4 regions of the Pseudarthrobacter sp. 10T415 genome follow, and region 3 is predicted to be linked to each of the others. Evidence: riboswitches for the same ligand, from Rfam matches in the RefSeq annotation. Region 3 holds a riboswitch; each other region holds the start of a gene.
The links. Region 3 has a riboswitch for thiamine pyrophosphate ahead of thiC (phosphomethylpyrimidine synthase ThiC). Riboswitches for the same ligand answer to the same signal wherever they lie in the genome.
Positions count from the first base shown of each region.

Region 1: it holds a riboswitch for thiamine pyrophosphate, as region 3 does, so the genes downstream of both, AC1DBN_RS04220 (FAD-dependent oxidoreductase) here and thiC (phosphomethylpyrimidine synthase ThiC) in region 3, are expected to answer to the same signal.
Region 2: it holds a riboswitch for thiamine pyrophosphate, as region 3 does, so the genes downstream of both, AC1DBN_RS07835 (ECF transporter S component) here and thiC (phosphomethylpyrimidine synthase ThiC) in region 3, are expected to answer to the same signal.
Region 4: it holds a riboswitch for thiamine pyrophosphate, as region 3 does, so the genes downstream of both, AC1DBN_RS00315 (bifunctional hydroxymethylpyrimidine kinase/phosphomethylpyrimidine kinase) here and thiC (phosphomethylpyrimidine synthase ThiC) in region 3, are expected to answer to the same signal.

Region 1 is NZ_JBFTHJ010000002.1:307,391-315,112, forward strand. It holds gene AC1DBN_RS04195 (TetR/AcrR family transcriptional regulator) at 1-356, shown strand, start outside; gene AC1DBN_RS04200 (DUF3107 domain-containing protein) at 405-629, shown strand; gene AC1DBN_RS04205 (hypothetical protein) at 667-969, shown strand; gene AC1DBN_RS04210 (thiazole synthase) at 1,070-1,900, opposite strand; gene thiS (sulfur carrier protein ThiS) at 1,905-2,141, opposite strand; gene AC1DBN_RS04220 (FAD-dependent oxidoreductase) at 2,138-3,529, opposite strand; TPP riboswitch at 3,523-3,641, opposite strand; gene thiE (thiamine phosphate synthase) at 3,669-4,391, shown strand; gene AC1DBN_RS04230 (RNB domain-containing ribonuclease) at 4,511-6,025, shown strand; gene AC1DBN_RS04235 (DEAD/DEAH box helicase) at 6,326-7,722, shown strand, end outside.
Region 2 is NZ_JBFTHJ010000004.1:67,739-75,460, reverse strand. It holds gene AC1DBN_RS07855 (UDP-N-acetylglucosamine 1-carboxyvinyltransferase) at 1-1,484, opposite strand, end outside; gene AC1DBN_RS07850 (glycoside hydrolase family 25 domain-containing protein) at 1,664-2,512, shown strand; gene AC1DBN_RS07845 (energy-coupling factor transporter transmembrane component T family protein) at 2,517-3,317, opposite strand; gene AC1DBN_RS07840 (ABC transporter ATP-binding protein) at 3,314-4,867, opposite strand; gene AC1DBN_RS07835 (ECF transporter S component) at 4,867-5,490, opposite strand; TPP riboswitch at 5,557-5,694, opposite strand; gene AC1DBN_RS07830 (heme-degrading domain-containing protein) at 5,791-6,327, shown strand; gene AC1DBN_RS07825 (hypothetical protein) at 6,422-7,722, shown strand, end outside.
Region 3 is NZ_JBFTHJ010000030.1:15,579-23,300, forward strand. It holds gene rimM (ribosome maturation factor RimM) at 1-10, opposite strand, end outside; gene AC1DBN_RS20875 (RNA-binding protein) at 119-361, opposite strand; gene rpsP (30S ribosomal protein S16) at 363-773, opposite strand; gene AC1DBN_RS20885 (hypothetical protein) at 999-1,439, opposite strand; gene AC1DBN_RS20890 (VOC family protein) at 1,536-2,411, opposite strand; gene AC1DBN_RS20895 (amidohydrolase family protein) at 2,514-3,596, opposite strand; TPP riboswitch at 3,689-3,796, shown strand; gene thiC (phosphomethylpyrimidine synthase ThiC) at 3,791-5,608, shown strand; gene AC1DBN_RS20905 (alpha/beta fold hydrolase) at 5,656-6,390, opposite strand; gene ffh (signal recognition particle protein) at 6,491-7,722, opposite strand, start outside.
Region 4 is NZ_JBFTHJ010000001.1:61,936-69,657, reverse strand. It holds gene AC1DBN_RS00340 (glutamate-5-semialdehyde dehydrogenase) at 1-63, opposite strand, end outside; gene proB (glutamate 5-kinase) at 90-1,241, opposite strand; gene obgE (GTPase ObgE) at 1,231-2,820, opposite strand; gene rpmA (50S ribosomal protein L27) at 2,934-3,197, opposite strand; gene rplU (50S ribosomal protein L21) at 3,258-3,566, opposite strand; gene AC1DBN_RS00315 (bifunctional hydroxymethylpyrimidine kinase/phosphomethylpyrimidine kinase) at 3,901-5,430, opposite strand; TPP riboswitch at 5,440-5,538, opposite strand; gene AC1DBN_RS00310 (Rne/Rng family ribonuclease) at 5,681-7,722, opposite strand, start outside.

The DNA.
Region 1 (7,722 bases), on a different contig from region 3:
CAGACAATAAGGAACGCGTCCAGGCTGTCATGCGGGCGTACTTCCGGTTCATCGCCAGCGACGACCAGGCCCACCGCCTGGTCTTCGAGTCCGACCTCGTCAACGATCCCGACGTCAGTTCGCGCCTCGAAACTTTCAACCGGACCTTTGCCGATGCCATTGCGCGGGTGATCGCCGGGGACACCAAGCTGCCCCACCTCGAAGCGGAACTGCTGGGCCGCGGCCTGGCGGGGATGGCGCAGGTCAGCGCCCGGTACTGGCTGGAAACGGACGGCAACCTGGACCTCGATGTGGCCAGCGACCTCATCTACCGTTTAGCTTGGCGCGGAATCTCTCGCTTCCCCAAAGAGTCCTAGACTACAAATAGACCATCATCAAAGAACCTGACCGGCTGGGAGGCCCCTGTGGAAATTAAGATCGGCGTGCAGAACGTTGGCCGCGAGATCGTCCTGGAATCAAACCAGGATGCGGAGACCGTGGCCAATGTTGTGGGAGAAGCCATCAAGGGTGGCAGCGAACTGCGCCTCACCGATGACAAGGGGCGCCTGATCATTGTTCCCGGCAACGCCCTGGGCTACGTGGAAATCGGCGCGGAAGAAGTCCGGCGCGTAGGATTCGGGCAGTTCTAGCACCGGCTGGAACTGCCGTGCTTCCCGAAGGAGACCCATGCTTTCCCTGATCATTGTTGTGCTGGCCACCGTTGCGGCCGGCTTCATTGTCTGGGCCAATGACAAGCGTCATGCCAAGTATGGCGCAGGCCTTCCGGCCGGCGTGGCCGTCGGGGTGGCTGCACTGAGCTGGATCATCCTGATGGCGGCGGGATTCGGTTACCTTCCCGGATTGACGTGGCTCCCCTGGGTGCTGCCCATAGTGCTGGGCGCGGCGGCATCCGTCGGGGCAGTGCTTGTCCTGAGCCGCACCCGGGCAAGGAACGATACCCATCGGCTGACCGCCATCCTGAGGCGCTAGTCACCGTTAAACGGCTGTGGCCACCACCTTCAACGGTGGCGGCCACAGTCGTTTAAGCGGTGCAATCCCCTAGGCGGTACATCCCCTGAAGCATCACTGGCTAAAGGAACTCGGCCCGGCCCTCCATGGCGGACGACGCCAGCGCGTGCTCGCGGCGCGGAATGCGCCCGGCTTCCTTCGCCAGCCGCCCGGCGATGACGGCGTGCTTGAACGCCTCACCCATCAGGGCCGGGTTCTGGGCACGGGTCACCGCCGTGGCCAGCAGGACAGCGTCGCACCCAAGTTCCATGGCCAGCGCCGCGTCAGATGCCGTGCCGATCCCTGCGTCCAGGACCACGGGCACGCTTGCCCGGGAAACGATGAGTTCGATGTTGTGCGGGTTGAGGATTCCCAGCCCGGTACCGATAGGAGATCCCAGGGGCATCACTGCGGTAGCACCCAGGTTTTCCAGCCGAAGGGCCAGGACGGGGTCGTCGTTGGTGTAGGCAAAGACTTTGAAGCCGCGGTTGACCAGCTGTTCGGTTGCATCCACCAGCTCAACGGCGTCTGGCAGGAGCGTGTGCTCGTCTGCGATGACCTCCAGCTTCACCCAGTCGGTTTCCAGCGCTTCCCGGGCCAGTTCGGCGGTCAGGACGGCGTCCCGCGCAGTAAAGCAGCCTGCGGTGTTGGGCAGGACCCGGATTCCGTGGTCCACCAGCAGTTGGAACAGGGAGCCCGATTCTGCGGGTGAGTAGCGGCGCATGGCCACGGTGGTGAGGGAGGTTCCGGAGGCAACAAGCGCGGCGCCCAGGCCGTCCAGGCTGGGCGCGCCACCCGTTCCCATGATGAGCCTCGACTCCAGGGCAACGCCGTCAATGACGAGGGAATCAGGCCTGGCGGGTGCCGCGGAGGTATGGGTGGCCGGTTCGGAAACGGTGTTCGCTTCAATCATGGTGTCAGCCTCCCTGTACTGCGGTGACGAGTTCGACGTCGTCTCCGTCCGCGAGCGCGGTGCCGTGCCATTGGCTGCGGGGCACCACTTCGGAATTGTGAGCTACGGCCACCCCCAGCCTTTGTCCGTCGGTTGCCTGGCCGTCGGCCGCAAGCGCGCGTCCGGTCACCTCGCTGACCAATGCCGTGATGGACGCACCGTCCGCCACGGTGCGGGATGCCCCGTTCAGGGTGATGTTCATGCTGTCTCCTTGATGTTGAATCTGGGGGCCGGGATCCGGCCGGAAAAGCGGTCAGGACTGAACGGCTGCCACCGGGGGTCGGCCTTCCCATCCATCAGGTCGCGGCAGATGGCGGCCGCGGCAGGGGTGAGGAGGACGCCGTGGCGGAAGAATCCTGTGGCAACGATGAGTCCGGGGACATGCGCTGCACTGCCGTCTCCCCCGTCCACGGGCACCCTGCCCAGCAGCGGGGCATTGTCCGGGGTAGCCGGGCGGGCCCGGGCCGTGCATTCGAGCAGCTCCAGCTCTGCGACCGCAGGCACCAGCACCTGGGCGTCGCGAAGCAGCTGGTACACGCCGCCAGCGGACACTGCGCTGGCCGGTCCTGCACCGGCGGGCACTGCACTGGATCCGGCACTCGCCGGCATGGCTCCGAACGCAGTGCCGGCCCCAACCAGGGCGTCCTCCCGCTGGGTGGCGCCGATGACCACTGTTCCGTCCTCGCGTGGAACCAAGTAGACGGGCACACCGCGCACCAGCCCGCGGACGGTGGACGTCAGCAAGGGCTGCAGGTGCGGGGGGACGGACAGCCGCAGGATGTCGCCGTGCACAGGGCGCAAAGGTAACCGGAGTCCCCTCGGCAGGTTCTCCAGGGAGCCCGCCGCCATGCCGTTGGCCACCACCGTTTCGCCGGCGAGCACCAGTCCGCCTCCGGCCAGCCGGACACCAGCCACCGCGCCGTCCGCCCACTCCAGTCCCACTGCCCTGTCCGCCACGGCAAATCCGTCCAGAGCGCCGGCAACCGCAGTGTCTGCAACCGCAGTGCCGGCAACGCCGCTGCCGGCTGGCAGGTGGTTGGCCAGGGCTGCCCGGAAGCACTCCACGAGTCCCCGGGGATCCACCTGGTGGTCTGCCGGGGTATCGAGTGCGCACGCAATGGCGGGGCTGAGCAGCGGTTCCCGGCGCCGGGCCTCACGGACCGTCAGTGGTTCCACGGCGAGTCCATTGGCCTGCTGCACGCCGCGCAGGTCCATCAGTGCCTGCCGGTCGGCGGCGTCGGCGCCAATGGTGAGCGTGGGCGTCGCCAGGAATCCGGAACCGCGGCCTGACACGCGGCTAAGGTCCGCCGCGAACTGCGGCCAGCGCTCCGATGCATCCAGCATGAGGCCCAGGAGCTCTTCCTCTTGGTAATGCAGCTCGCTGACGGGGGCCAGCATGCCTGCCGCCGCCCAACTGGCTCCGGATCCCGGTGCATCGTCGATCAGCACCACGGACCGGCCAGAGCGCCTGGCTTCCCAGGCGATGCCATGGCCTATGACGCCCCCGCCGATCACTGCTACGTCGGCGGCTATTGCCGGGACAGCGGCTGGCTCTGCGATGCTGTCCGGAGGGCTTTCGGGGATGCCCATGGTGTCTCCTTCCCTACGCCGGCATTAACCGGATCAGGTCAAGCGGTCGGCTCTGACGCCCTCTCAGCCCGGCGCTTTGTGACAGCTGCCGCGGGCTCCCGCAGTACGAGGCAAGTGTAGAGGAACTAGGCTTGCAGCCATGAATGTGTCCCACTCCCCTGCCCCCGCCGCAGCACCCGGCACCGATGCCTTCACCACAGCGGCGGGTAACGGCGCACTGAAATCCGCACGCCTGTACCTCTGCACGGATGCGCGCCGCGGCCGGGGCGACTTCGCCGGGTTCGTGGACGCCGCGTTCGAAGGCGGCGTGGACATCATCCAGCTGCGGGACAAGTCCATCGAGGCGGCCGAGGAGCTGGACCTGCTGGCCATCCTCAAGGAATCAGCCCAGCGGCACGGGCGGCTGTGGGCCGTCAACGACCGCGCGGACATTGCGGTCCTCTCCGGTGCTCCCGTTTTCCACGTGGGCCAGAAGGACCTGCCGGTACCGGCCGCAAGGACGCTGCTCAACGGCAACGCCGCCATCGGCCTGTCAAGCCACACGCCGGAGCAGGTGGACGCCGCGCTGGCCGACGCCGCAGGACCTGCCGGCCTCGACTACTTCTGCGTGGGACCTCTCTGGGCCACCCCCACCAAGCCCGGCCGGGCCGCCGTCGGCCTGGAACTGGTGAAGTATGCGGCCGCGAAGGCGCCCAGTGACGTGCCGTGGTTCGCGATCGGCGGGATCGACCACTCCAACGTGGACCAGGTGGTCGCGGCCGGAGCGTCAAGGATCGTGGTGGTCCGCGCCATCACCGACGCTGCCGATCCCGCTGCTGCCGCTGCCTCGCTTCGTTCTGCACTGGACTCCGCGGCTTCCTGAAGCCGCGGACGTCCCACAACCCGGTTTCCCGAACGCACCGCGGTCCGCGGCAACACGTCACGACCGCGCCCGCACCGATTCCCTGCGAAATCGCATGACTTGGGGTTAGGCTGATTTTCGTGTCACATCATCGGCTGGCTCCCAACGTCCATGAGCGCACCAATGCCCTGGAAGAGGCCCTGGCCGCGCTGCGGACGGAGCTGGAACTTCCGGGCCCCTACCCCGGTGACGCGGTCAGGGACGCCGAGGCCGCGGTGGCCGCGCTGCGCCTGCCGGACTACGACCTGACCGCGGTGGAGTTCGTCACCATCGATCCGGCGTCGTCCACGGACTTGGACCAGGCCCTCTTCATCGAAACGGACGACGACGGCGGGTACCACGTCCTGTACGCCATCGCCGATGTCCCCGCGTTCGTTGCGCCCGGCGGACCCCTGGATGCCGAAACCCGGCGCCGGGGCCAGACGTTCTACGCCCCGGACGGGCGTATTCCCCTGCACCCTGAAGTCATCAGCGAGGGCGCCGGGAGCCTCCTGCCGGACCAGGACTGCTCGGCCTTCGTCTGGGATTTCCGGCTCGACGGCAACGCCGAGGTCACGACCGTCGGTGTCCGCCGGGCACGCGTTCGAAGCCGCGCGAAACTCAGCTACAAGGGTGCCCAGGCTGACCTGGACGCCGGTACTGCCTCTCCCCTGCTGGGCCTGCTGAAGGAAGTTGGGCTCAAGCGTGTCCGCCTTGAACGCGCCCGCAACGGCGCAAGCCTGAACATGCCGGACCAGGAGATCGTCCAGCTGCCCGATGGCGGCTACCGCATTGCTGCTGCTCCCCAGCTGCCGGTGGAGGACTGGAACGCCCAGATTTCCCTGATGACGGGGATGGCCGCCGCCAAGATCATGCTCGATGCCAAGGTGGGGATCCTGCGCACCATGCCGCCACCGGATGAGCGTTCCCTGCACCATTTCCGGCTGCAGACGGAAGTGCTGGGCAAGCCCTGGGACGGCGAGGTGGGATACGGGGAATACCTGCGGACCCTTGACCCAACGGACCCCCGGCAGCTGGCCATCATGCACTCGGCCGGCATGCTCTTCCGCGGCGCCGGTTACACCGCCTTTGATGGCAACGTTCCGGAGGCCGCGGTCCAGGCAGCCATCGGCGATGCCTATGCCCACACCACAGCGCCGCTGCGCCGCCTGGTGGACCGCTTTGTGCTGGTGACCTGCGAGGCGTTGAGCAACGGAGGTACTGTCCCCGGCTGGGTGCGGGATGCGCTGCCGACCCTCCCTGAGATCATGGCAGGCTCGGACCAGTTGGCATCCCGGATGGAGCGCATGGCCCTGGACACGGTGGAGGCCGCCCTACTGGTCAACCACATCGGCCAGGAGTTCGACGCGATCGTGATTTCGGGGTCGAAGCCGCAGAAAGAGAACGGCAACGGGAACGGCAACACCGGCACCGGCACCGGCAACGGAAAGAACGGGAACGGGAACGGGAACGGTTCCTCCGGGATCATCCAGATTGCCGACCCTGCCGTGACGGCCCGCTGCGCCGGTGAGCTGGAGTCCGGCACCAAGGTCCGGGTTCGCCTGGTGTCGTCGGATATCGCTGCCAGGGAAGTGCACTTCGAACTGGTCCAGTGAGCCTGATGCCATCCGGTCCCGGCTTCCACACGGTGCGGAATCAGGGATTCCGGGCTGATGCGGCTAGACTGAAGAGGTAGAAATGGATGCCCGGTCGTTGATTTCCTTGAACTGAAACCAACAAGCCCGCCCCTACGCGATCTTGAGATTTGCCCGCTGGTCGCCAGTGCCAGCGTTAGATAGCCCGCGATCGGCTTCCACTGGAATTGCTTGCGCGCTTCGTTCGTGCTCCGGATCGGCCCCATCGGCCTGCCTGTTGAGCACGCTGCGCGATTGCCCAAATGAATAAGGAAACTCCCCGTGAGTGAATTGCATACCCACCAGCTTCTGTCCGATGAGTCCGGCACCGAGACCATCGAGCCGGAAGAAACCATCATTTCGGACGAAAAGCCGCATGAAATTGCGGAGAAGTCCTTTGCGGACTACAACGTCCGTGCTGACATTGTGGAGTCCCTGGCCGACGCCGGGATCACCCACCCCTTCCCCATCCAGGCAATGACGCTGCCCGTCGCACTGTCAGGCCACGACATCATCGGCCAGGCCAAGACCGGTACCGGAAAAACCCTCGGTTTTGGTATCCCGGCGCTCCAGCGTGTTGTGGGCCGCGACGATGCCGGCTTCGACAAGCTGCCCGTCCCGGGCGCTCCGCAGGCCCTGGTGATTGTGCCCACCCGCGAGCTCGCGGTGCAGGTGGCAAGCGACCTCGAAACCGCCTCCCGCAAACGCAACGCACGTATCGCCACCATCTACGGTGGCCGCGCCTACGAGCCCCAGGTGGATGCCCTGCAGAAGGGCGTCGAGATTGTGGTGGGAACCCCCGGCCGCCTGATTGACCTCTATAAGCAGAAACACCTGAGCCTGAAGAATGTCCGCATCGTTATCCTTGACGAGGCCGACGAAATGCTGGACCTCGGCTTCCTGCCTGACGTTGAGACCCTGATCGCCGGCACCCCTGCCGTCCGCCAGACGCTCCTCTTCTCCGCCACCATGCCCGGCCCGGTCATCGCCATGGCACGCCGGTACATGACCCAGCCCACGCACATCCGCGCCGCTGACCCCGATGACGAGGGCCTGACCAAGCGGGACATCCGGCAGCTGATCTACCGTGCCCACAGCATGGACAAGATCGAGGTTGTTGCCCGGATCCTGCAGGCCCGCGGCCGCGGCCGGACCATCATCTTCACCAAGACCAAGCGCACCGCAGCCAAGGTGGCAGAGGAACTGGTGGACCGCGGCTTTGCGGCCGCAGCAATCCACGGCGACCTGGGCCAGGGTGCACGCGAGCAGGCCCTGCGCGCGTTCCGCAACAACAAGGTGGACGTCCTGGTGGCAACCGACGTTGCTGCCCGTGGCATCGACGTGGATGACGTTACGCACGTGATCAACTACCAGTGCGTTGAGGACGAGAAGATCTATCTGCACCGGGTGGGCCGTACCGGCCGCGCCGGCAACAAGGGCACGGCTGTGACCTTCGTGGACTGGGACGACATGCCCCGCTGGGGCCTGATCAACAAGGCACTCGGCCTGAGCGTGCCTGAGCCGGTGGAGACGTACTCCTCCTCCCCGCACCTCTACGAAGAGCTGGACATCCCCGAGGGAACCAAGGGCCGTTTGCCCCGCAACAAGCGCACCCTCGCGGGCGTCGACGCCGAGGTCCTCGAGGACCTGGGTGAAACCGGCAAGAAGAACAGCCGGGA
Region 2 (7,722 bases), on a different contig from region 3:
AGCCGCTCTGCCAGGTCCTCGTACCCGCGCTCGATCACGTAGATGTTGCGGAGCTCGGACACGCCGCGTGCCGCCAGCATGGCCAGCAGCAGGCAGGCGGCCGGGCGCAGCGCCGGCGGGCAGCCCACTTCGGCAGCGCGCCATTTGGTGGGGCCGTTGATGTAGATCCGGTGGGGATCGAGGAGCTGGACCTGAGCGCCGAGCCGGTTCAGCTCCGTCAGGTAGATGGCGCGGTTCTCGTACACCCAGTCGTGGATCATCGTCTGGCCGGTGGCGTTGGCGGCGATGACGGCGAAAAACGGCAGGTTGTCGATGTTGAGGCCAGGGAACGGCATGGGGTGGATCTTGTCCTCCGGCGCCTTCAGCTCCGAGGGCTTGGTGGTCACGTCCACCAGCCGGGTCCGGCCGTTCCGTGCCACGTATTCGCCGGAGATTTCCAGCTGCTGGCCCATCTGCCCCAGCGTGGCCAGTTCGATCTCCATGAACTCGATGGGCACCCGGCGGACCGTGACCTCGGAGTTCGTCACGATGCCCGCGGTGATCAGGCTCATGGCCTCGATGGGGTCCTCGGACGGGAAGTACTCGATGTCGGCGTTGATGACGGGCTTGCCGGTGATCCTCAGGGTGGTGGTGCCCACGCCTTCGATGGTGACGCCCAGCATCTGCAGGTAGAAGCAGAGGTCCTGCACCATGTAGTTGGGGCTGGCGTTCCGGATGACCGTGGTGCCCTCACGGTGGGTGGCCGCCATGATGGCGTTTTCCGTAACGGTATCGCCGCGCTCGGTGAGGACGAAGGAGCGGTCCCGTGAATCAGCCGACGGCGCCTGGACAGCGTAGAAACCGGCCGTGGCTTCCACGGACAGCCCAAACTGGCGCAGGGCCTGCATGTGCGGCTCAACGGTACGGGTGCCGAGGTCGCAGCCTCCGGCGTAGGGAAGCCTGTACTCGGCGGACTCGTCCAGCAGGGGGCCCAGCAGCATGATGACGCTGCGGGTTCGGCGGGCAGCCTCCACGTCCATTGAGTCGAGGTCCAGGACGGCGGGCCGGCGCAGGCGGAGGTCGGTGGCGTTGAGCCAGGTGCATTCCACGCCGATGCTGGTGAGCACCTCCACGATGCGGTTGACCTCTTCGATCCGGGCCAGGCGGCGCAGGACGGTGGTGCCGCGGTTGATGAGGCTGGCGCACAGCAGCGCAACTCCGGCGTTCTTGCTGCTGTTCACGTCAACCGAGCCGGACAGGGTGCGCCCGCCCTCCACCCGAAGGTGGGTCATCTGCGGTTTACCCACGTTGACGATGCTCCGGTCGAAGATGGTCTCGAGGCGCTGGATCATTTTCAGGCTCAGGTTCTGTTTGCCCTGCTCCATCCGGGCCACCGCACTCTGGCTGGTTCCCAGCTCAGCGGCCAGCTGGCCCTGGGTCCAGCCCTTCTCGCTCCGGGCGTTCCTGAGCATGACGGCTACGTGTTCAGCGGTTTCCTGGGTCATGCAGCGAATATATCATCTATGAGTTTTTGGTGGCCAATTAGGCGGGTTACAGCTCTATCAAGCTCCTTTTTTATCTTTTCTATGCGATAGAGCCGGCCCGCGGCGTTGCGCCTTGTCCTCTCCGTGATACCGCGGGAGACTGGAACATAAGTTTCCTCAAGCAATAAACGGAGCCCCACATGCCCCGGACTCGAGCCCACCTGCCAGTGTTCAGGCTGGCATGGCTGCTGGTGGCAGCAGTAATATTCAGCTGCGCCGGGCCCGCGTGGGCTGATCCCACCGATTCCCCGGCAGGGCCGCAAGGGGGCGGCAGCAGCCAGTCCCTGCTCGGCAACGACGTTTCCTGGCCCCAGTGCAACGCAGAACTGCCCGGAGACCAGGCGTTCGCCATAGTGGGCGTCAATAACGGTTTGGCCAACAACACCAACCCGTGCCTGCAGGAACAGCTCGAATGGGCCGAATCGTCATCCGGGGCAGTAGCCTCGCAGCCCGAGGCGCAGCTCTACATCAATACTGCCAATCCCGGGCGGGCCGGTTCCTGGTGGCCTGTCAGCGACGAATACCCCACCGGCTCGAAGGTGCACAACCCATACGGATCCTGCAAGGCCGGGGACTACGGCACGGCCTGCGCCTACATGTACGGCTACGCCAAGGCCTTTGACGCCGCCTACGTCCGCGGAGTGACGGACCCTGCGGACTACGTCTGGTGGCTGGATGTGGAAACCGAAAACACCTGGTCCAGCAGCAAGGATGCCAACCGCACCGTCCTGGAAGGCATGACGGATTTCTTCCACAGCATCGACGCAGCAGGTGTGGGGATCTACTCCACCGGCCAGCAGTGGCACAGGATCGTGGGGAACGTCAGCACCTCCAGCAACCTCTACCCCTTGCCCAGCTGGCTGGCGGGATCCCGCAATGCAGCATCAGCGGCCACCGCATGTTCGAAGTCCCCGCTGACCGGCGGCGGGAAAGTGGTGCTGACGCAGTTCATCCACGCCGGACTGGATTACAACCACGCCTGCACCTAGCGGGTCAGTTCCCGGCCCACACCATGTTCCAGGTGCCGGCTGACACCGCCGCCGTGACGGCCAGGCCGGCCATTACCAGGCCGCCGGCCAGGACCCACACATCCAACAGCGTGTAGGTGGATTCACGGGCCCACGTGCGTGGCCCGCCGCCGAAACCGCGCGCTTCCATGGTGACCGCCAGCCGCGACGCCCGCCTGATCGCCTGGACCAGCAGCCCGAAGCTCTGCCCCAGGGTGGCCTTCACCCGCTGCAGCACGCTGCCGCGCGAGCCAACCCCCCGGGCCCGCCGGGCCATGCCGATGGTCTGCCATTCCTCGGCCATCAGCCCCACGAGGCGCATCGCCGCCAGGGTGCCCAGGACGAACCGGTGCGGGAGCCGGGCCTTTTGCGCCAGCGCATCTGCGAGGTCGGTGGGGTCCGTGCAGCTGACCAGGAGTATTGCGGGCAGCGCGATGGCCAGGCCGCGCAGCAGGAAACCCACGCCGGTCTCCAGCGAGCCCTCACTCATGGTCCAGATGCCGGCGTCGATGAGAGTCCTGCCGCTGTCCGGCGCCAGGATGGAAGTGCTCCACCCGCCCACGGCGGCAGCGAGGATCAGAGGCCAGCCGCGTTGCCACAGCAGCCCCAGCGTGAGCCCGGCAAGCGGAAACAGCAGCAGTTCGAAGAACAGCGCCACGGACGCGGACACCCAGTCGATGGAAAGCGCCAGGACCACCGTGATGAGCACGACGGCGGCCAGCTTGCTCAGCGGGTTGGCGCGGGCCAGGAGCGCAGCGTTTCCGCGGAGGTTCAGTTCGTGCCTCATGGCGCCACCGCTTCCGGCGCTGCAAGTTTGAGTTCCGTGCCACCGAGGGCCGCGGTGAATTCGGCGTCATGGGTCACGGAGACCACTGCCGTTCCGGCGTCCAGGAGTTCGGAGAGGAACGATGCCAGCTCGGCCCAGGTATTGGCATCCTGGCCGAATGTGGGCTCATCCAGGACCAGTACCTGAGGGCTTGCCGCCAGGATCGTGGCCACGGAAAGCCGCCGCTTTTCGCCGCCGGACAGGGTATACGGGTTGGCGTCCACCAGGTGGGTAAGCCGCAACCGTTCCAGCAGCTCATCCACCTTGTCTTCACCGTGCCCCAGGTGCCGGGGCCCGAAGAGCAGTTCGTCCAGGACCTTGCCGGTGACGAACTGGTGCTCGGGTTCCTGGAAGACAGTGCCGATCCGCTCGATCAGCTGTTCCGCCTTCCACTGATACGGGGTGATTCCGGCGCCGCGGCTGAGGTCCGTCGTGGCGGAGACCGTCCCGTTGACCGGTTCGAGGAGTCCGGCAAGGGTCAGCGCGAAGGTTGATTTCCCTGCGCCGTTGGGTCCGGTGACGGCGAGCGCCTGCCCGGCGCGGACCTGGGCAATGATGCCTTCCTGCACCGGCACCGGCGGAACTTTGCGGAAGCCTTTTCGGCGCGGGCGTTGCCGGGAGACGGCCAGGTCTTCGGCGGCCAGCAGGAGGCTTCCGGTTCCGTAGGCCTGTTCCGCGGCCCGCGCGCGGGTGGACGGAACGTATCCGGGCACCCAGACACCGGCGGCCGTCAGCATGGTCCGCGCTTCGGCCAGCACCCGGTCCGGCGGGCCGTCCAGGAGCACCGCGGGGTTGGCGCCGCTGCCGGGCTGCAGCACCACGATCCTGTCCACGAGGTCCTTCCACACGGACACCCGGTGCTCCACCACCACCAGCGTGGCGCCGGTCTTGTCCAGGCAGCGGGCCACGGCGTCCCGGACTTCGAGGACACCGGCCGGGTCCAGGTTGGCGGTGGGTTCATCGAGCAGGATCAGCCCGGGCCGCATCGCGAGGATGCCTGCAAGCGCCAGCCGCTGTTTCTGCCCGCCGGACAGAGCCGACGTCGGGTGGTCCAGCGGCAGGTGGGACAGCCCGACGTCGGCCAGCGCCTCGTGCACGCGCGGCCAGATGGCGTCGCGGGGCACGGCGAGGTTTTCGGCGCCGAAGGCGACGTCGTCGCCTACCCGGGAGAGGACCACCTGGGTCTCGGGATCCTGCTGCATGAGGCCCGCGCGGCCCCGCTGGCCGCGGGGCGAACCGCCGTCAACCAGCAACGAACCGGTCTCGTCCGACTCGCCTGCCTCGCCGTCGTCGTCCGCATCGCCCAGCACCCCGGCGAGCGCATGGAGGAGCGTCGACTTGCCTGCCCCGGACGGGCCAAGCAGGAGTACCCGCTCACCCGGGCTGATGTCGAGGTCGAGGGCATGGACGGCCGGTGTGGTGCGCCCCGCGTGCCGCCAGCCCCAGCCGCGGGCGGTGACCGTGGCCGGCCGCACCGTTTGGGGTGCGGCCGCGTGGGAAGGTGCCGGCATCAGGAGAAGACGGGCTCCGTAGCGGCCTTCCGGGATGCAAAGGAGCTCAGCACGCCGGTCCGGGCAAGGCCACGGGTGGCGATCCAGGCGAGCGCGCCGGCGATGATGGCCCCGGAAACAACGGTGAAGGCGATGTACGCGAGCTTGTCACCGCCAGAGTAGGCGATGTTCCAGCCCCACGGCGCGAAGGAGTCGTTCAGGCCGCAGAAGAGGCCCGCCGCGGCACCGGCCAGCAGGGAGACCGGGAGGTTGAATTTCCGGTAGACGAAGATGGCGAAAATGATCTCGGCACCCAGGCCCTGGACGAACCCGGAGAACAGCACGGAGGCGCCGTACTGGGAGCCCATGAGCAGTTCGCCGGTGGCGGCGACCGTCTCGCAGAACAGGGCGGCGCCGGGCTTGCGGATGATGAGCATGCCCAGGACCGCAGGGATCATCCATCCCCCGGCCAGGAGGCCGGTGAGGGGCGGGTAGGCCGCGTTCATCGGCGCGGAAATTGCGGCGGTTCCCTGGGACCAGGCCCAGAAGATGACGCCGCCGGCGATGGCGATCAGGGCCGCCACCACAATGTCCACGACGCGCCAGGACCTGCTGGCGGGCTTTTTGATTGCTGAAGTAGTCATGTGATCCTCCTGGAAACAGGAGGGGAAAGTGGACGCGGGTGCCGGCTGCTGCCGCCATTTCCCGCGCACTTCGAGAACTCGACTCCCTTGCGCCGGTACTAACCGGATCAGGTTCGAGGGTCTGCGGCTGTCCGCACTCTCAGCGCCCACCTGCGTTTCCCGGCTGGTGCCGGGGCCGACGGCGGCGCTCCCCTGTCGTAAATGTGTTGTTGATGATGCTGTGGATGTCTTGCGTTTGAATGTTTCGCGCCCTTCCGGGCGTGCTCAAGTTTACACCTGGAGGGCGGTAGATTGTGGGCCATGACTGCCGACCCGCCAGATGTGACTGACTACGATCCCGACTCCGCCGACGCCCAGCCGGAAGGCTCGCTCCAGGCCCTCATCGGCCGGATCGAGGCGGAGATCAGGGAACTGCAGTTCCCCGGCTTTTCGCCGGATGACGCCCTTAACCTTGGCCTGCTCCTGGTGGAGCTCGGCAAGGAGCGGAATCTTCCCATCGCCATCGACATCACCAAGGGCGAGCAGGTCCTCTTCCACGTTGCGCTCCCCGGAGCCACCCCGGACAACGAACACTGGGTCCGCGCGAAGCAGCGCACGGCCGCCCGTTACGAGGTGCCGTCATTGCTGGTGGGCCTGCGCGGCCGGGCCGGTGGCGGGCGGATCGAGGACAATGCGTGGTTCGACCAGTCCCGCTACGCTGCGCACGGCGGTGCATTCCCGGTCTACGTCACGGGCGTGGGCGCGGTTGCCACGGTGACCGTGTCCGGGCTGCCTCAGGTAGCGGACCACGACCTGGTGGTGGAAGCAATGCGCGGGGTACTCGGAACGGCTGGTTGACACTGCCCGGAGTTCTCACAAGGATTGAGCCGGAAAGCGTTTTCTGAGCTGCCTGCTGCCGGACCGGCCCCAGGCATGAGCCAAGGAGTGCGACGTGCACAGCCAGCCCACCGTGATCAACCGCGAAGCGCTGGTACGGCGCCACAACGTGGAGCAGGACAGCCTCGATCCGCGGAGTCCCGCCTCGGTGGGCAACGGTGAGTTCTGCTTCACCATGGACCTGACCGGCATGCAGTCCCTTCCCGGTGAATATCCGGTGGCCGCCAGGGATGACCTGCCGCCCGGCACTTTGCTGGGCACGCAGGCGCAGTGGGGCTGGCACTCCATCCCGCCGGAACAGGAGTACACCCTTGCCGGTTCCACGGTCATCTACGATTCACCGCGTGGCCCTGTCCCCTATGTGGACATGGTGGGCGCCATCGTGGATGGCCGCGAAACGCAGTCATCGCGGGCGGAAACCTGGCTCCGCGCCAACCCCCACCGGCTGGACCTGGGCCGGATCGGCTTTGCGCTCCCGGGAAGGGATGCCCCCGCACTCACCCGGGACGACTTCACCGGCGCGCACCAGGTCCTGGACCTCTGGACCGGCACGGCCACCAGCATCTTCAGCCTGCACGGCAGTCCGGTCAACGTCACCACGGCCTGCCGCCCGGACAGGGACGAGCTGGGATTCCGCATCCTCTCCCCTGCCCTTACGGACGGCCTCGCCGTGTCCCTGACGTTCCCCTACGGTTCCGAGGGCTGGCACAACGCAGCGGACTGGAACAGGCCCGCCGCACACACCACCACCGTTGAAGAACGTCACGCCGCCGGCCCGCGCCGCCACTGGCTGATTTCGCGCTGCCTGAACGGTTCCCGGTACCAGGCGGCCGTCAGCGGCGAGGGGCTGGAGCTCGAACAGGCCGGCCCGCACGAAGTGCTCATCCGGGCCGCCGAGGGGCAGGACAGCCTCGACTTCAGCGTGCACTTCATCAGCACGGGGCAGGGTGACTGCCTCCCCCGTGGCAACGGCGGCATCGGCGGGCGTTCAATGCCGGGATCGGAACCGGCCCCCGGGTTGGCAGCCGCACCGGATGTGGCAGCGGCACCGGGCAGTGCCGCCATTGCCGCGTCCCGCACGGCCTGGCCGGAATTCTGGAAGTCGGGCGGCGCCGTCGACCTCTCCGGAACAGCCGATCCCCGCGCCGGTGAGATCGAACGCCGGACTGTACTCTCCCAGTACCTCACCGCCATCAACTGCTCCGGATCGCTGCCGCCGCAGGAGACGGGGCTGGTCTGCAACTCGTGGCGCGGCCGCTTCCACCTCGAGATGCACTGGTGGCATGCCGCCCATTTCGCCACGTGGAACCGGACGGAGCTCCTGCTGCCCGCCCTCCGCTGGTACGCCTCCGTCCT
Region 3 (7,722 bases):
GGAGCTGCATATGTTCCTCTGTTCGGGTTGGTGCATATTGTGTTGGTTCGTGAAAAAACTCCGGCCCCTCCACCAGATGGTGGAGGGGCCGGAGAGCAAAACTGGTGTTGCCGGACGCTCAGCGGCGGCGGTCGGTGTCGACAACGTCGACCCGGACCGGCTCGCCGCCGGCCAGCGCTGCCACGACGGTGCGCAGTGCACGCGCCGTGCGGCCCTGGCGGCCGATCACCCGTCCCAGGTCATCCTGGTGAACACGAACCTCGAGGGTATCCCCGCGGCGGTTGTTCTTCGAATTGACCGTGACGTCGTCCGGGGAATCAACGATTCCGCGGACCAGGTGCTCCAGCGCGTCTGCCAGCAACTTACTCAGCCTCGGTGGTCTCTGCTTCGGCTTCGGCTGCCTCAGTCTTGGAGGCCTTCTTGGTAATGGCTTCCGGGATGATGACGGAACCCTTCTCCGGTGCGACGAAGGCTTCCTTCTCGCCCTTGGTCTTCAGGGTGCCTTCCTGGCCCGGGAGGCCCTTGAACTTCTGCCAGTCACCAGTGATCTTGAGGATGGCGGCAACCTGCTCGGACGGCTGGGCGCCGACGGAGAGCCAGTACTGTGCACGCTCGGAAGCGACCTCGATGTACGAGGGCTCTTCGGTGGGGTGGTACTTGCCGATCTCTTCGATGGCACGGCCGTCACGCTTGGCGCGTGAGTCCATGACGACGATGCGGTAGTACGGGGCGCGCATCTTGCCGAAGCGCTTAAGGCGAATCTTTACGGCCACTTTTGTGGTCACTCCTGTTTCAGAAAAGGGGTGAACCCGGCGTTCTGCACCCGTGGGGCGGGCCGTACTTGCGGGTTCTAAGGACAGGATCCAGACGCGGAGAGAGGGGCCACGCAGATCGAGTACCTGTCTATTGTGCCAGATCAGCGGGAGGATTTCGACTTGACACCCAGGGCCCGCGGGGACGGCGCCGTCGCTTCCCCGGATTGTCCTGCAAGGGGAAGGTCAGGCTGACCAGACGTACAGTCCCGACCGCTCCGAATCGCCGATTCCGCCGGCCAGTTCAGCAACCTGCCGGATGTAGGCCTGCGCCTGCCCGGCGTCGAACGGCATGTCATCCTGCGCCGCCCACTGCGCAGCGACGTCCTCGAGGACGTCGCCCTCGCCCTCAGTTTCGTAGGTAAGCAGGTCAGCCAGGGCCCGGACCATGGCCGGGGGGACGGCCAGCAGGGAATCACTGGCTACGTCCACCATCGTCAGCTCGTAGTCGGCGCCGCCCGCGTGGACCGCGGTACCGGCCAGGTCTCCGAGCTGCTCCACTTCGAAGTCGCTGATACCGGGGATCCGGACCGCGTCGGCGGCCGGCGGGGTGCCCCCACTGTCAAGGGTTCCAGCGCGCTTCAACGCGGCATCGTGTGTGGCTACGAAGATTTCGGTAAAACCCATGGGAAGTGACCTCTTCCGTGTACTGTCCGGCGCGCCGGGGACACCCGCCTGGCGTCCCCGGTCTATCGGCTTCAGCCTAGTACGCGTAAGGGGTGCTCAGCGCACCGCAACCCGGATGCTGTTGCGCCACGGATCCTCGAAGCGCAACTCAGCCCCGGTGTGGTGCGAGGAGACCCCGGCGACCTTCAGGCGGTCAGCGAGCGCGCCGACGTCGTCACCGGACGGCACCTCGATGAGGACCTCGCCGAGGCCAAGGGTGTCTTTCCGCGGACCGGCGCCGCGGCTGTTCCAGACGTTCATGGCCATGTGGTGGTGGTAGCGGCCCGCGGAGACGAAGAGGGCCTGCCCGTGCCAGCCGGCGGTCTTTTCGAACCCGAGCGTTCCCACGTAGAAGTCGCGGGCGGACTGGACGTCGCCTACCTGGAGGTGGACGTGGCCCACTCCGGCGGTGGTCTGCCGCTGCCCCTGGAGGGATTCTTCGGAGAGGTGCTGTTCCAGGTAGCGCTGGGGCGGCAGCGCCAGGCTGTCCATGACCACGTCGGTGCCGTTCCAGGACCAGTTGCTTCGCGGGCGGTCCCAGTAGAGCTCGATGCCGTTGCCTTCGGGATCACTGAAGTAGAAGGCCTCGCTGACCAGGTGGTCGGCGCTGCCCGTGAACGAGCGGGGCTCGAACTGGGCTGCGGTGGCCACCGTGGCGGCGAGCGCCGCCTGGTCTTCGAACAGGAGGGCCGTGTGGAACAGGCCGGCTTCTCCCCTGCCGGGGATGGTGAGGCCGGGGGCCGGGGCGAGATGGACCAGGGGCTTGCCGAGGCGGCCGAGGTAGAGGCCGCCGTCCTGCTCAGCGACCACCTCGAGCCCCAGTGCGCGCTGGTAGTAGTCGGTCATGACCTTCATGTTGCCGACCTTGAGCATCACGGTGCCCATGGCGAGGTCGGCAGGAAGAAGATCCTGGCTGGTGGCTTCTGCACTCATTGAACGCTCCCTCTACTGGAGGCCGTCCGGATGAGGCGGCCTGTCATGAGTTAAAATTACTTGAAGCTTCAATTTATTCCAAGTGCGGGGTGGATGTTGTGCTTAGCGGACCACGCGGCCACCCAAAACCACGTGGGATGGGTGCGCCACGGTGTCCAGGGTCCTCCGGGGATCGTTCCGGAACAGCACGACGTCGGCCCGCGCCCCTTCCGTCAGCCCGTCAGCACCCAGCCAGGCCCGGGCGGCCCAGCTGGCCGCGTTGAGCGCCTCGGCTGCGGGCAACCCAGCCGCGTGCAGGGCAAGGATTTCGTCCGCAATCCTTCCGTGACGGATCACGCTGCCGGCGTCCGTTCCGGCGAAGATCTGCACTCCGGCTTCCCAGGCCTCCCCTATGCGTTCCAGCCGTCGTTCCCAGAGCGCCAGCATGTGGTCGGCGTACACCGGAAACTTGGGCCTGGCTTGGGCGGCAATATCAGGGAACGTGGCGATGTTGACCAGCGTCGGAACGATGGGGACGCCCTGCTCCACAAACCGCGGCAGGTGCCGGGGCAGCAGGCCGGTGGCGTGTTCGACGCAGTCGATCCCGGCGTCGAGCATCTGGTCCAGGGTGTCTTCGGCGAAGCAGTGGGCGGTGACGCGGGCACCTTCGTCGTGTGCGGCACTGATCGCATCACGGACGACGCCGGCGGGAAAGGAGGGTGCGAGGTCGCCGGCGCTCCGCTCGATCCAGTCCCCGACGAGCTTGACCCAGCCGTCGCCGTCGCGGGCTTGCTTGCGCACGGCCTCCACAAGGCCTTCAGGCTCGACCTCCTGGGCGAAGCCCCGGAGGTAGCGGCGGGTCCGGGCGACGTGCCTGCCGGCCCGAATCAGCAGCGGAAAGTCGCGGCCACCCTGCATCCACCGGGTGTCGGCGGGCGATCCCGCGTCCCGGATCAGCAGCGTTCCTGAGTCCAGGTCGGCACGGGCCTGGGCTTCGGCCTCCCCGGCGTCCACCGGGCCGGCAGGGCCCAGGCCGATGTGGCAGTGGGCGTCGACGAAGCCGGGCAGCACCCAGCCGTCGAGCACAACGTCCGGACCGGCCTCCGGGCGGGTAAACGTCAGGCGTCCGTCCACGGACCAGAGGCCGTGCCTTTCGCTGTCCGGTCCCGTGAGGGCGGTGCCGCTGAAACCAATGATGTAGGGCATGGATGCCTCCTCTTCCTGCCCGGTCAGGCTAGCACCGGCAAATGTGACAGGGCCGTTAGCGCTTGTCCCTGCAGGGCGTGTGGTAGCTTCGTTCCTGACCACACGGGTGCCCTTGCAGGGGCTGAGATCGGGCTGACGCGGCCTGCGACCGTCGAACCTGTCCGGGTAATGCCGGCGAAGGAAGTGAGTATTCCTTGAATACACCCAAAACAGTGCTGACCCCTGCCCAAAACCACCCCGCCGGAGCCACGCCTGAAGTGCCTGTCACCCAGTCCCTGAAGTCGCACTCGCTGGCCTACATCGATGATCCGGAGCGCGGGATCCGTGTCCCGGTCACGGAGATCGCGCTGGAGCCCTCGCCCAACGGGCAGCCAAACGCCCCTTTCCGCACCTACCGGACAGCGGGGCCGGGAAGCGACCCCGTGCGCGGCCTCAGCCCCTTCCGGTCGGAATGGATTGAGGCGCGCGCTGACACGGAAGAGTACAGCGGAAGGGAACGGAACCTGCTCGACGACGGCCGCTCGGCCGTACGCCGCGGCGCCGCCTCCGCGGAGTGGAAAGGCGGGCGCCCGGTGCCCCGCCGCGCCGTCGACGGCCGGACTGTCACCCAGATGCACTATGCCCGGAAGGGCGTGGTGACGCCGGAGATGCGGTTCGTGGCACTGCGGGAAAACTGTGATCCGGAACTGGTCCGGAGTGAGGTGGCGGCCGGACGGGCGATCATCCCCAACAACATCAACCATCCGGAGTCCGAACCGATGATCATCGGCAAGGCTTTCCTGGTGAAGATCAACGCCAACATCGGCAACTCCGCCGTGACCAGTTCCATCGCCGAGGAGGTGGACAAGCTGCAGTGGGCCACGCGGTGGGGTGCCGATACGGTGATGGACCTGTCCACGGGCGACGACATCCACACCACCAGGGAGTGGCTCATCCGCAACTCCCCCGTGCCGATCGGCACCGTGCCCATCTACCAGGCCCTGGAAAAGGTCAACGGCGAGGCGAACGCCCTCACGTGGGAAATCTTCCGCGACACCGTCATAGAACAGTGTGAACAGGGCGTGGACTATATGACTGTCCACGCCGGCGTCCTGCTCCGCTACGTGCCGCTGACCGCCAACAGGGTTACCGGCATCGTGTCCCGGGGCGGGTCGATCATGGCGGGCTGGTGCCTGGCGCACCACCAGGAGAATTTTCTCTACACGCACTTCGATGAGCTGTGTGAAATCTTTGCCCGGTACGACGTCGCGTTCTCGCTGGGTGACGGCCTGCGCCCCGGTGCCACCGCGGATGCCAACGACGCTGCGCAGTTCGCGGAACTGGACACGCTGGCCGAGCTGACGGAGCGCGCCTGGAAGCATGACGTGCAGGTGATGGTGGAGGGGCCGGGCCATGTCCCGTTCCACCTGGTCCGGGAGAACGTAGAGCGCCAGCAGGAACTGTGCAAGGGTGCGCCGTTCTATACCCTGGGGCCGCTGGTCACCGATGTAGCTCCCGGCTACGACCACATCACATCAGCCATCGGCGCCACCGAGATCGCCCGCTACGGCACCGCCATGCTCTGCTATGTCACGCCCAAGGAGCATCTGGGACTGCCCGACAGGGACGACGTGAAGACCGGGGTCATCACCTACAAGATCGCCGCGCACGCCGCTGACCTGGCCAAGGGCCACCCCGGAGCGCACGAACGGGACGACGCCTTGTCCAAGGCCAGGTTCGAGTTCCGCTGGCGGGACCAGTTCGCGCTCTCGCTCGACCCCGAGACGGCCGAAGCGTTCCATGATGAAACGCTGCCGGCCGAGCCCGCCAAGACGGCACACTTCTGCTCCATGTGCGGGCCGAAGTTCTGCTCGATGCGGATCAGCCAGGACATCCGCAACGAGTACGGGTCGGCGGAGGCGCAGGCCGCGATAGCAGAAGCGGCATCCGGGATGCGGGAGAAGAGCCAGGAGTTCCTGGAATCCGGCGGCAAGGTGTACCTTCCCGAGCTGAAAGTCCCGGCCGGAAGCTGAGCCTGCCGCCGGCGGTGACCGGCGGTTGCTGTGGCCGGCCCGGGCGGCTAGGACGCCCGGGCCGGTTCACTCCGGCTGACCTCGGCGAGGAACTGCCGGATTGCCCGGTTGCCGTCCGCTGAGTCGTGGGGCCGGTGCCCGCCGGCGGCGACACGGTGCAGGGCACCGGTCTCCCTCAGGTACCCGGCGATTTCTTCGTACAGCGGTTCCCAACCCCCGGTGAGGACAAGGGTGGGGACTCCTGGGACGATGTGAAGTGGCGCCTCCCATGAAGGGGACTGCAGCCGCAGCCGGCGGGCAGAGCGCTTCTCCTCCAGGGTTGCTGGCTGGTGCAGGTCTGCGGCGTAGACGCGGCGGACGAACTCCCGCTGGAAGTCCTCGTCGCTGAGTTGGTGGCGGACGTCGAACAGCGGTTTCATCATCCGGATGTGGGCGGCTGTTGCGGGCAGCTCCGCGGTGAGGGACAGGCAGGCCGGCTCCACCAGGGTCAGCGAATGCACGAGGTCCGGGCGCTCCACGGCCGCCATCATGGCCGGAATGGCTCCCTGCGCATGGGCCACAACGTGTCCGCCGGCAGCACCCCGCCCGTCATCGCCCAGGGAACGCAGCACGATGGCCGTGTCCTCCGCAAAGGAGGACTCCAGGGGTTCGGCGGTGCTGTGGTATCCGTGCCGGCGGAGGAACAGGGCGTCGTACATCAACGCCATGCCGTGCTGCCGGGGCCAGGCGGCGGCGCCGAAGCTCCCCGAGCCGTGCACGAACACTACCCTCTGCTTGAACATCCCCCAACCCTATTCCACGGCGCCGGCATCTTAACGAAATAGCGCCAAGTGTCGTTGGGACGTTTCCAACGACACTTGGCGCTACTAGGCGGCAGTGTTCCTAGTTGCCCAGGAACTTGTCGAAGCCCTTGGGCAGGTTCAGCTGGGAAGGGTCAAAGTCACCGGACTGCTGGCCGAAGGAAGCTCCGGTGGGCAGGGCCTTGGATGCGTTGGCGCGACGCGCTTCGGCGTCCTTGCGTTCCTGGGCGGCCTTGGCCGGGTTTCCTGACCGGGCCTTCTTCTTCGGCGCGTTCTTCGCGTTCTTCCGGGCCCCGCCGCCGGCACCGGGGAGGCCGGGCATGCCTGGCATCCCGGGCATGCCGCCCTGGGCCATCTTCTTCATCATCTTCTGGGCCTGCGCGAAGCGTTCCAGCAGGCCGTTGACCTCGGAGACGTGCACACCGGAACCACGGGCGATACGGGCGCGGCGCGAACCGTTGATGATCTTGGGGGCCACGCGTTCGTGCGGGGTCATGGACCTGACAATCGCTTCAACGCGGTCGATCTCGCGTTCGTCGAACTGCTCCAGCTGCTGGCGGATGTTCTGGGCGCCGGGCATCATCATGAGCATTTTCTTCATGGAGCCCATGTTGCGGATCTGCTGCATCTGGGCCAGGAAGTCGTCCAGGGTGAAGTCTTCCTGGTCGGCGAACTTCTTCGCCATCCGGGCAGCTTCGTCTTTGTCCCAGGACTTCTCGGCCTGTTCGATGAGCGTGAGGACGTCGCCCATGTCCAGGATGCGCGAGGCCATCCGGTCCGGGTGGAACAACTCGAAGTCGTCCAGGCCCTCACCGGTGGACGCGAACATGACGGGCTTGCCGGTGACCGAGGAGACGGACAGCGCGGCACCACCGCGGGCATCGCCGTCGAGCTTGGACAGGACGATGCCGGTGAAGTTGACGCCCTCGTCAAACGCCAGGGCCGTGTTCACGGCGTCCTGGCCGATCATCGAGTCGATGACGAAGAGGACTTCGTTGGGCACGATGGCCCGGCGGATCTGGCGCGCCTGCTCCATCATGTCCGCGTCGACGCCGAGGCGGCCTGCGGTATCCACGATGACGACGTCGTGCAGTTTCTGGCGGGCTTCCTCCACGCCGGCCCGGGCAACGGCCACGGGATCGCCCGCCGGCTGCTCCAGCTCGGTTGAGGTTGCACCCGGGTGCGGGGCGAAAACAGGGACGTTGGCCCGCTGGCCCACCACCTGCAGCTGGGTGACGGCGTTGGGCCGCTGCAGGTCACACGCCACCAGCATGGGGCTGTGGCCCTGGGACTTCAGCCACTTGGACAGCTTGC
Region 4 (7,722 bases), on a different contig from region 3:
GGTGCTCGCGGCGGCGGTGTCTGCGGGGTTGTCGGCAGTCGTGTGGATCAGGGCCTCAGTCATAGTCCAAGTTTAGGCGAGGCCCGGGTTCAAACCAGCACCAGGTCGTCAACATGAACAACTTCACGGTCGTAGCCGGTGCCGAGTTCCTCGCCGAGGTCGCGCGTGGACCGTCCCAGCATGCGGGGCAGCTCTTCGGAGGAGTAGTTGACCAGGCCGCGGGCCACGACGGTGCCGTCGGCACCTGCGATCTCGACGGCGTCGCCCGCTTCGAAGACGCCGTGCACAGCGGATATGCCGGCCGGCAGCAGCGAAGTCCGGTGGTGGCGGACGGCCCGGACCGCGCCATCGTCCAGGACAAGCCTGCCCTGGACAGAGGCTACGTGGGCCAGCCACAGCAGCCGGACGGGTTTGCGGGCACCGTTGACGGTGAACCAGGTGCCAACGTCCTCACCGTTGAGTGCGGCGGCAGCGTTGGGCGTGGAGGTCACCAGGGCGTGAATGCCGGATCCTGCGGCCATGCTGGCCGCCTCAACCTTGGTGAGCATGCCGCCGGTGCCAACCCCGGCTTTGCCGGTCTTGCCGATGGACACTCCCTCGAGGTCGTGCGGTCCGGCCACCACAGGAATGCGCTTGGCCCCGTGGGCCGGCGGACCGTCGTAGAGGGAGTCGACGTCGGAGAGCAGCACCAGCGCGTCGGCGCGGACAAGGTGCGCCACGAGGGCAGCCAGCCGGTCGTTGTCGCCGAAGCGGATTTCGTGGGTGGCCACGGTGTCGTTCTCGTTCACCACCGGAACCACGCCAAGGTTCAGGAGCCGGTCCAGGGCCCGGAAGGCGTTGGTGTGCTGGCTCCGCCGCATCAGGTCCTCTGCAGTGAGCAGGACCTGGCTGACAGTGACGCCGTGGGCGCCGAACGCCTGGGTGTACCGGGCCATGAGGAGTCCCTGCCCCACGCTGGCAGCAGCCTGCTGGGTGGCGAGGTCCCGGGGACGCTTCGGGAGGCCAAGCGGTGCCAGTCCGGCAGCGATGGCGCCTGAGGAAACCAGGATGATTTCGGTCCCGCTGTTGCGTTTGGCAGCCAGGGCGTCCGCGAGGGCCGTGAGGGACTCTTCGGAGATGCCGCCCTTGATGCTTGTCAGCGATGAGGAGCCGACCTTCACCACAACCCGGCGGGCGCCGGCCAGCGCGCTCCTGTCCACGGAACCGGAAGCCGGTTCCGTGGCAGTTGCCCTAGGACTCATCGCCGGAGTCCAGGCCACTTTCCTTGATGGGCTGGGCCGCGCGCCGTCCACTGACGGACTCTGTCCAGATGCCGGCCTTGCGTTCGGCTTCGAGCTCGGCGCGGGCAGCGGCCTTGGCATCCCGGCGTTCCTGCTGCTCCTCGCGCTTCTGGGTGCGGGTGGGGCGGTCGCCGGTATCGGCGAAACGGATGTCGGTGCCGCGCGGCGATGCCAGCAGTTCGGCGCCTGCCATCATGGTGGGCTCCCAGTCGAAGACCACGCCATCATCTTCACCGATCACCACGGTGTCGCCCGGCGTGGCACCCATCTTGAACAGCTCGGTTTCCACGCCCAGCCTTGCGAGCCGGTCGGCCAGGTAGCCGATGGCCTCTTCGTTGGTGAAGTCTGTCTGCTTGACCCAGCGGACGGGCTTGTCGCCGAGGACGCGAAACAGGGGCTCGTGGGCCTTCTCCTCGCGGCGGATCCGGAATCCGGTTTCGTTGACGGCGCGCGGACGCAGCACAGTGGGGGTAACTTTCGGCGGAGCGGCTGCTACGGCATCCCGTGCCGCCTTGACGATCTCGGCCATGGCGAAGCCGAGCTGGCGCAGGCCCTCGTGGCTGGTGGCCGAGACCTCGAAGACCCGGTATCCGCGGGACTCCAGCTCAGGGCGGACGAATTCAGCCATGTCCTTGCCGTCCGGCAGGTCCACTTTATTCAGTGCCACGAGGCGGGGCCGGTGGTTCAGCGGGACCACTTCGCCGTCCTGGCCGGCGTAGCTCATGTCCACCGCGTACTTTTCAAGTTCGGTCTCGATGATGGAGAGGTCAGAAAGGGGATCGCGTTCGGATTCGAGCGTGCCGCAGTCCAGGACGTGCACCAGGGCGGCGCAGCGTTCCACGTGCCGCAGGAAGTTGTGGCCGAGGCCCTTGCCTTCGCTGGCACCTTCGATAAGTCCCGGGACGTCCGCGATGGTGAACCGGACTTCGCCTGCCTGGACCACACCCAGGTTGGGGATGAGGGTGGTGAACGGGTAGTCGGCGATCTTGGGGCGCGCGGCGGACATGGCGGCGATGAGGCTGGACTTGCCGGCAGACGGGAATCCCACCAGGGCGATGTCTGCAATGGACTTCAGCTCAAGGATAATGTCGCTCGACTCACCCTCGATGCCGAGCAGGGCGAAGCCTGGAGCGCGGCGCTTCTGCGAGGACAGGGCAGCGTTGCCCAGCCCGCCGGGCCCGCCGGCGGCGGCGATGTACTCTGCGCCCTCCCCCACCAGGTCCGCCAGGACGGTGCCGTCCTTTGACTTCACCACAGTGCCGTCGGGGACAGGCAGGATCAGGGTTTCGCCGTTCTTGCCGCCGCGCCAGTCGCCCATGCCGGGACCGCCGTTGGTGGCGTGCCGGTGCGGGGCGTGGTGGTAGTCGAGGAGGGTGGTGGTCTGGTGGTCCACGCGGAGGATGACGTCGCCGCCGTTGCCGCCGTTGCCGCCGTCGGGCCCGCCGAGGGGCTTGAACTTCTCGCGGTGGACGGAGACGCAACCGTGGCCGCCGGTACCGCCGGATACGTGCAGTACTACCCGGTCTACAAAGCTGGCCACGTAAATCTCCTCAGTGTCGTGTGGGCGCCCATGGACGCCCTATCGATTGTAATGCGCTTAAAAGAGCAGTGGAGCGGGCCAACTGGCCCGCTCCACCGCTTCAGAACTGGTTGTTACTCTGCAGCTGCAGCAGCAACGATGTTGACGACGCGACGACCGCGGCGGGTGCCGAATTCAACGGCGCCCGGGGTCAGTGCGAACAGGGTGTCGTCGCCGCCACGGCCAACGCCGGCGCCCGGGTGGAAGTGGGTGCCACGCTGGCGGACGATGATCTCGCCGGCGGAAACTACCTGGCCGCCGAAGCGCTTGACGCCGAGGTACTGTGCGTTGGAGTCACGACCGTTGCGAGTGGAGCTCGCGCCCTTTTTATGTGCCATCTGAAATGCCTGCCTTTAAATTCTGGGGAATCTGCTGAAAACCTGAACAGTAACCGGTGGTTACTTGATGCCAGTGATCTTGACCTTGGTCAGTTCCTGACGGTGACCCTGGCGCTTCTTGTACCCGGTCTTGTTCTTGAACTTCTGGATGACAATCTTAGGACCACGGAGGTCCTGGAGGATTTCAGCCGTAACGGTCACCTTGGCCAGGTCAGCAGCGGCAGTGGTGATCTTGTCACCATCAACCAGGAGCAGTGCGGGCAGCTCGATGGTGCTGCCAGCCCCACCGGCGACGCGGTTCAGGGTAACGAAGTCTCCAACGGAAACCTTCTCTTGGCGGCCGCCTGCGCGGACAATCGCGTACACCACTTGGGAACTCACTTCTCTCGACGTTTATAACTAAAATTGCGTGCGGCACCCGTTGCACTGTTTGGCTGGGTTCCCGCTGTGCCTCAACGCCGTGGATTCCCCGAAGGTCTCCATGAGTTATCCCGCAGGACTGCCTTGTGTTTTCCACGCTGGCATGTTCCCGGGGTCATAACCCAAGTGTTGGCGTAAGCACCGAAGATCCAGAATACGCTAATTCCGTCTCCGGCCGCAAATGAGGCTGGCTCCGGCGGGTCGGCTGTGATAGGAACCACAGACATCGTCCGCCACCGGGGCCGTGCCAGACCATAGTACCGGCAGCACGGCCCGGGCAGGTTCAGGCGTGGAGCCGCGGCGCGTCGAAGAACTCCACTTCCAGCCGGCAGGACTGCCGGAAAGCGGTAACCATGGCGTGCCGCTCGTCATCGGAAGCCTTGCGTGCCGCTTCGTCCACCACGGCGATGGCCCGGCGCGTTGCCTCCGCGAAATCCTCGTCGGCATAGGTGCGGAGCCAGTCGGCGTAGGGGTGTCCTGCCGGTTCCCCGTCGGCGAGGAACCTGGCATGGAGCGTCTTCCCGGCGTCCGCGTACAGCCAGAAGCACGGCAGGACAGCCGCTGCCAGGACTGCATAGCTGCCCGACGCCGAAGTAGCCGTCAGGTGGTCCACGTAGGCCTTGGTGACAGGACCCAGTTCGGGACGGACGGTGCGGGTGCTGAGCCAGGAACGGTGCAGTTCCGACTCCACTTCGAGGCACTGCTGGGCCGACGCCGCCCAGAACAGCTGCTCGGCTTCCGTGGGAGCCAGCGCGCTGGCCCGGGCGAGGACTCGCGAATACCCGTTCAGGTAGATGGCATCCTGCGCAAGGTAATACGCGAACTGGCTTTCCGGAAGTGTCCCCGAGGCCAGGGCCCGGAGGAAACCCAGGGCGTAGATCGACTCAAGGTGGGCGTCGGCATCTTTCCGCAGCTGCGCCGTAAAGTCGCCTGGCCGAAGCGCTTGGCGGATGTGGTGGAAATGGTGAACGGGCCCGTTGCCGGTTCCCACCTCCAGTACGGCGGACGCCGCCAGCGCCCCCGCAAGCCAGGGTTTCACTTCCCGTAGGGCCACTTCCCAGTTGCCTACCTGCGCCTGGACCGTGGCCATGGCGGAGGACAGGGAACAGCCTGTGCCATGGCTGTTCCGCGTTGCCACCCGCTCCCCCGGGATTTCCACTACGTCTGCGGATAGCATGCCGGCCGGGCCAACCAAGGCGTCCGGGCAGCTGCTGCCTTGCAGGTGGCCACCCTTGACCAGCACGGCAGCACCGGTGGCATCAGCAAGCCGCCTGCCCTGTTCCAGGGCTGCCTCCCACGTGTCCTGTACGTCTTCTTCCAGCAGCATGGCCAGTTCGGCCAGGTTGGGGGTGACAAGGTGGGCCAGCGGCACCAGGCTGCGGAGCGCGGCTTCGGCACTCTCCTGCAACAGCCGGTCTCCGCTGGTGGCAACCATGACGGGGTCCAGGACAACGACGGCGGGGCGCACCTTCTCCAGCCAGGTGCGCACGGCATCGATCACTTCGGCGTCGCCCAGCATGCCGATCTTGACGGCGTCAACGTGGATGTCGTCGCTGATGGCCGCCAGCTGCTGTGCCAAAAAGGATGCCGGAGGAACATGGACGGCGGTCACCCCGCGGGTGTTCTGGGCGGTGAGGGCAGTGATGGCGGCCATGCCGTAACCGCCGTGGGCCGCGATGCTTTTGAGGTCCGCCTGGATGCCGGCCCCACCGGAGGGGTCCGAGCCCGCGATGGCAAGGACCCGGGGCACGTCCCGTACGGCAGCCGGCATTACGGTTGCGGAGGGATTCGGGAGCGGGGTGGCTGCGGGCATGGCAAGGGTCGAAGACAAAAGAGACATCCCTTCGCCGGTACTAACCGGACAGGTTCAACGGGTGTGGATCTCAGCCGGGCCTGGTGCGCGGCACCCCGTGTCGGTTCCCCAGCCTAGCCGCTGGACGGCAGTCAACCGAAAGGTGACTGCACCTGTTAAGTGCGCTGCTGAGGGCCGTTCCCCGTTAACGGCAGATGCCCGGCCCCACCACAGGAGTGGAGGGCCGGGCATCTGCAGTGCCTGGGCAGGGTCAGAGCTCGGAAGCAGGAACCCCTACGCCAAGGATGATGGGCGCATCGGCTTTGGCTGCCGGCTCTGCCGGCGCTGCGGGCTGGGGCGCTTTGGCGGCATGGGAGTGGCCTTCGCTGGCCGACGGGACGTTCTCATGGTGTTCCACGGTGGTCTCGTTGGCTGCGCCCTGCGCCCTGCTTGCACTCCGGTTACGCCGCGGACGGCGCTGCCGGGACAGGTCGGGGGCGGCAGGCGCAACGGGCTGCTGGGGTGCCGCAACCGCTGCCTCCGCCGGTTCGGGGGTGGCCGGCGCGGCCTGGGCCGTCCCGGACTCCTGTGGCTGGCTGCCAACAGGCGAAGCCGGCTGGCCCAGGTGGGCAAACGCTTCGGCAAGCCGGTCAAGCGACAGCGCAGGCGAGGCTTGGTGCTCGTCTGCGTGCTCAACGAAGGGCAGCGCGACCTTCTCGCCGCCGAACGTCAGGACAGCTGCCGGGCGTGCCGGCGTCCCGTCGTCGTGCTTCTCCGTTGTGCCCGCGTCCTGCTGGGCGGGGGCCAGCCGGGCCGCCACCTCATCATCATGCAGGTGTGCGGCGTGGGCAGCAGCAGCAATGTTGGCCAGGGCCAGCCTGGTGGCTTCAGCCTTGGCATGGCGTTCGGCCTCGTGCGGGTCCGGCTGGACGGGGTGGGCAGCCACCGCTGCGGGTGCGGGTGCCTGTTCGACCGGCTGGCCGCCACGTCCACGGCGGCGCTTGCGTTCGCCGCGCGTACCTTCCTGGCTGCTGTCGGTGCGCTGGCCCTCGTTGCGCTGACCCTCACTGCGCTGGCCCTCGCTGCGGTTGCCCTCGTTTCGGTTCCCGTTGGTGCGGGAATCGGAGCGGTTGTCTGAGCGGTGGACGTGCTGCTCGGCTGCCACGATGTTGGCGCGGCGGTGCTCTACGGGGTCGTCATGGGTGACGACGCCGCGGCCCGCGCAGGCTTCGCACTGCTCGCCGAAGACTTCCAGGAGCCCGGTGCCCATGCGCTTGCGGGTCATCTGGACGAGTCCCAGCGAGGTGACTTCCGCCACCTGGTGCTTGGTCCGGTCGCGGCCCAGGCATTCCACCATGCGGCGCAGGACGAGGTCGCGGTTCGATTCCAGGACCATGTCGATGAAGTCGATCACGATGATGCCGCCGATGTCGCGCAGCCGCAGCTGGCGCACCACTTCCTCGGCCGCTTCAAGGTTGTTCTTCGTGACGGTTTCTTCGAGGTTGCCGCCGCTGCCGGTGAACTTGCCGGTGTTGACGTCCACCACGGTCATGGCTTCGGTCCGGTCGATCACCAGTGAGCCGCCGGAGGGCAGGAACACCTTGCGTTCGAGGGCCTTGTGGATCTGCTCATCAATCCGCCAGGCAGCGAAGATGTCCTGGTCCTTGGTCCACTTTTCCAGGCGTCCCACCAGGTCCGGCGCCACATAGGTGACGTAGGCCTCGATGGTGTCCCAGGCGTCCTCGCCGGAGACGATCAGCTTGGAGAAGTCCTCGTTGAAGACGTCACGGACCACCTTTATGGTGAGGTCGGGCTCGCCGTACAGCAGCTCCGGAGCCAGGACCTTGGTGGAGGAGGACTGGCTTTCGATGCCTTCCCACTGGGCGCGGAGCCGGTTGATGTCGTGGGTCAGCTCCTCTTCGGACGCCCCTTCGGCCGCCGTGCGCACAATGACGCCCGCCTGCTCGGGCAGGCGGTCCTTGAGGATGCGCTTGAGCCGGTTCCGCTCGACGTCGGGCAGCTTGCGGGAGATTCCGGTCATGGAACCGCCGGGGACGTACACGAGGTAGCGGCCCGGCAGCGAGATTTGGCTGGTCAGGCGGGCGCCCTTGTGGCCCACGGGGTCCTTGGTCACCTGGACCAGGACGGTGTCGCCTGACTTCAGCGCGTTCTCGATACGGCGCTGCTTGCCTTCAAGGTTGACGGCTTCCCAGTTCACTTCGCCCGCGTAAAGGACGGCGTTGCGGCCGCGTCCGATGTCCACGAAGGCAGCCTCCATGGAGGGCAGCACGTTCTGGACTTTGCCCAGGTAGA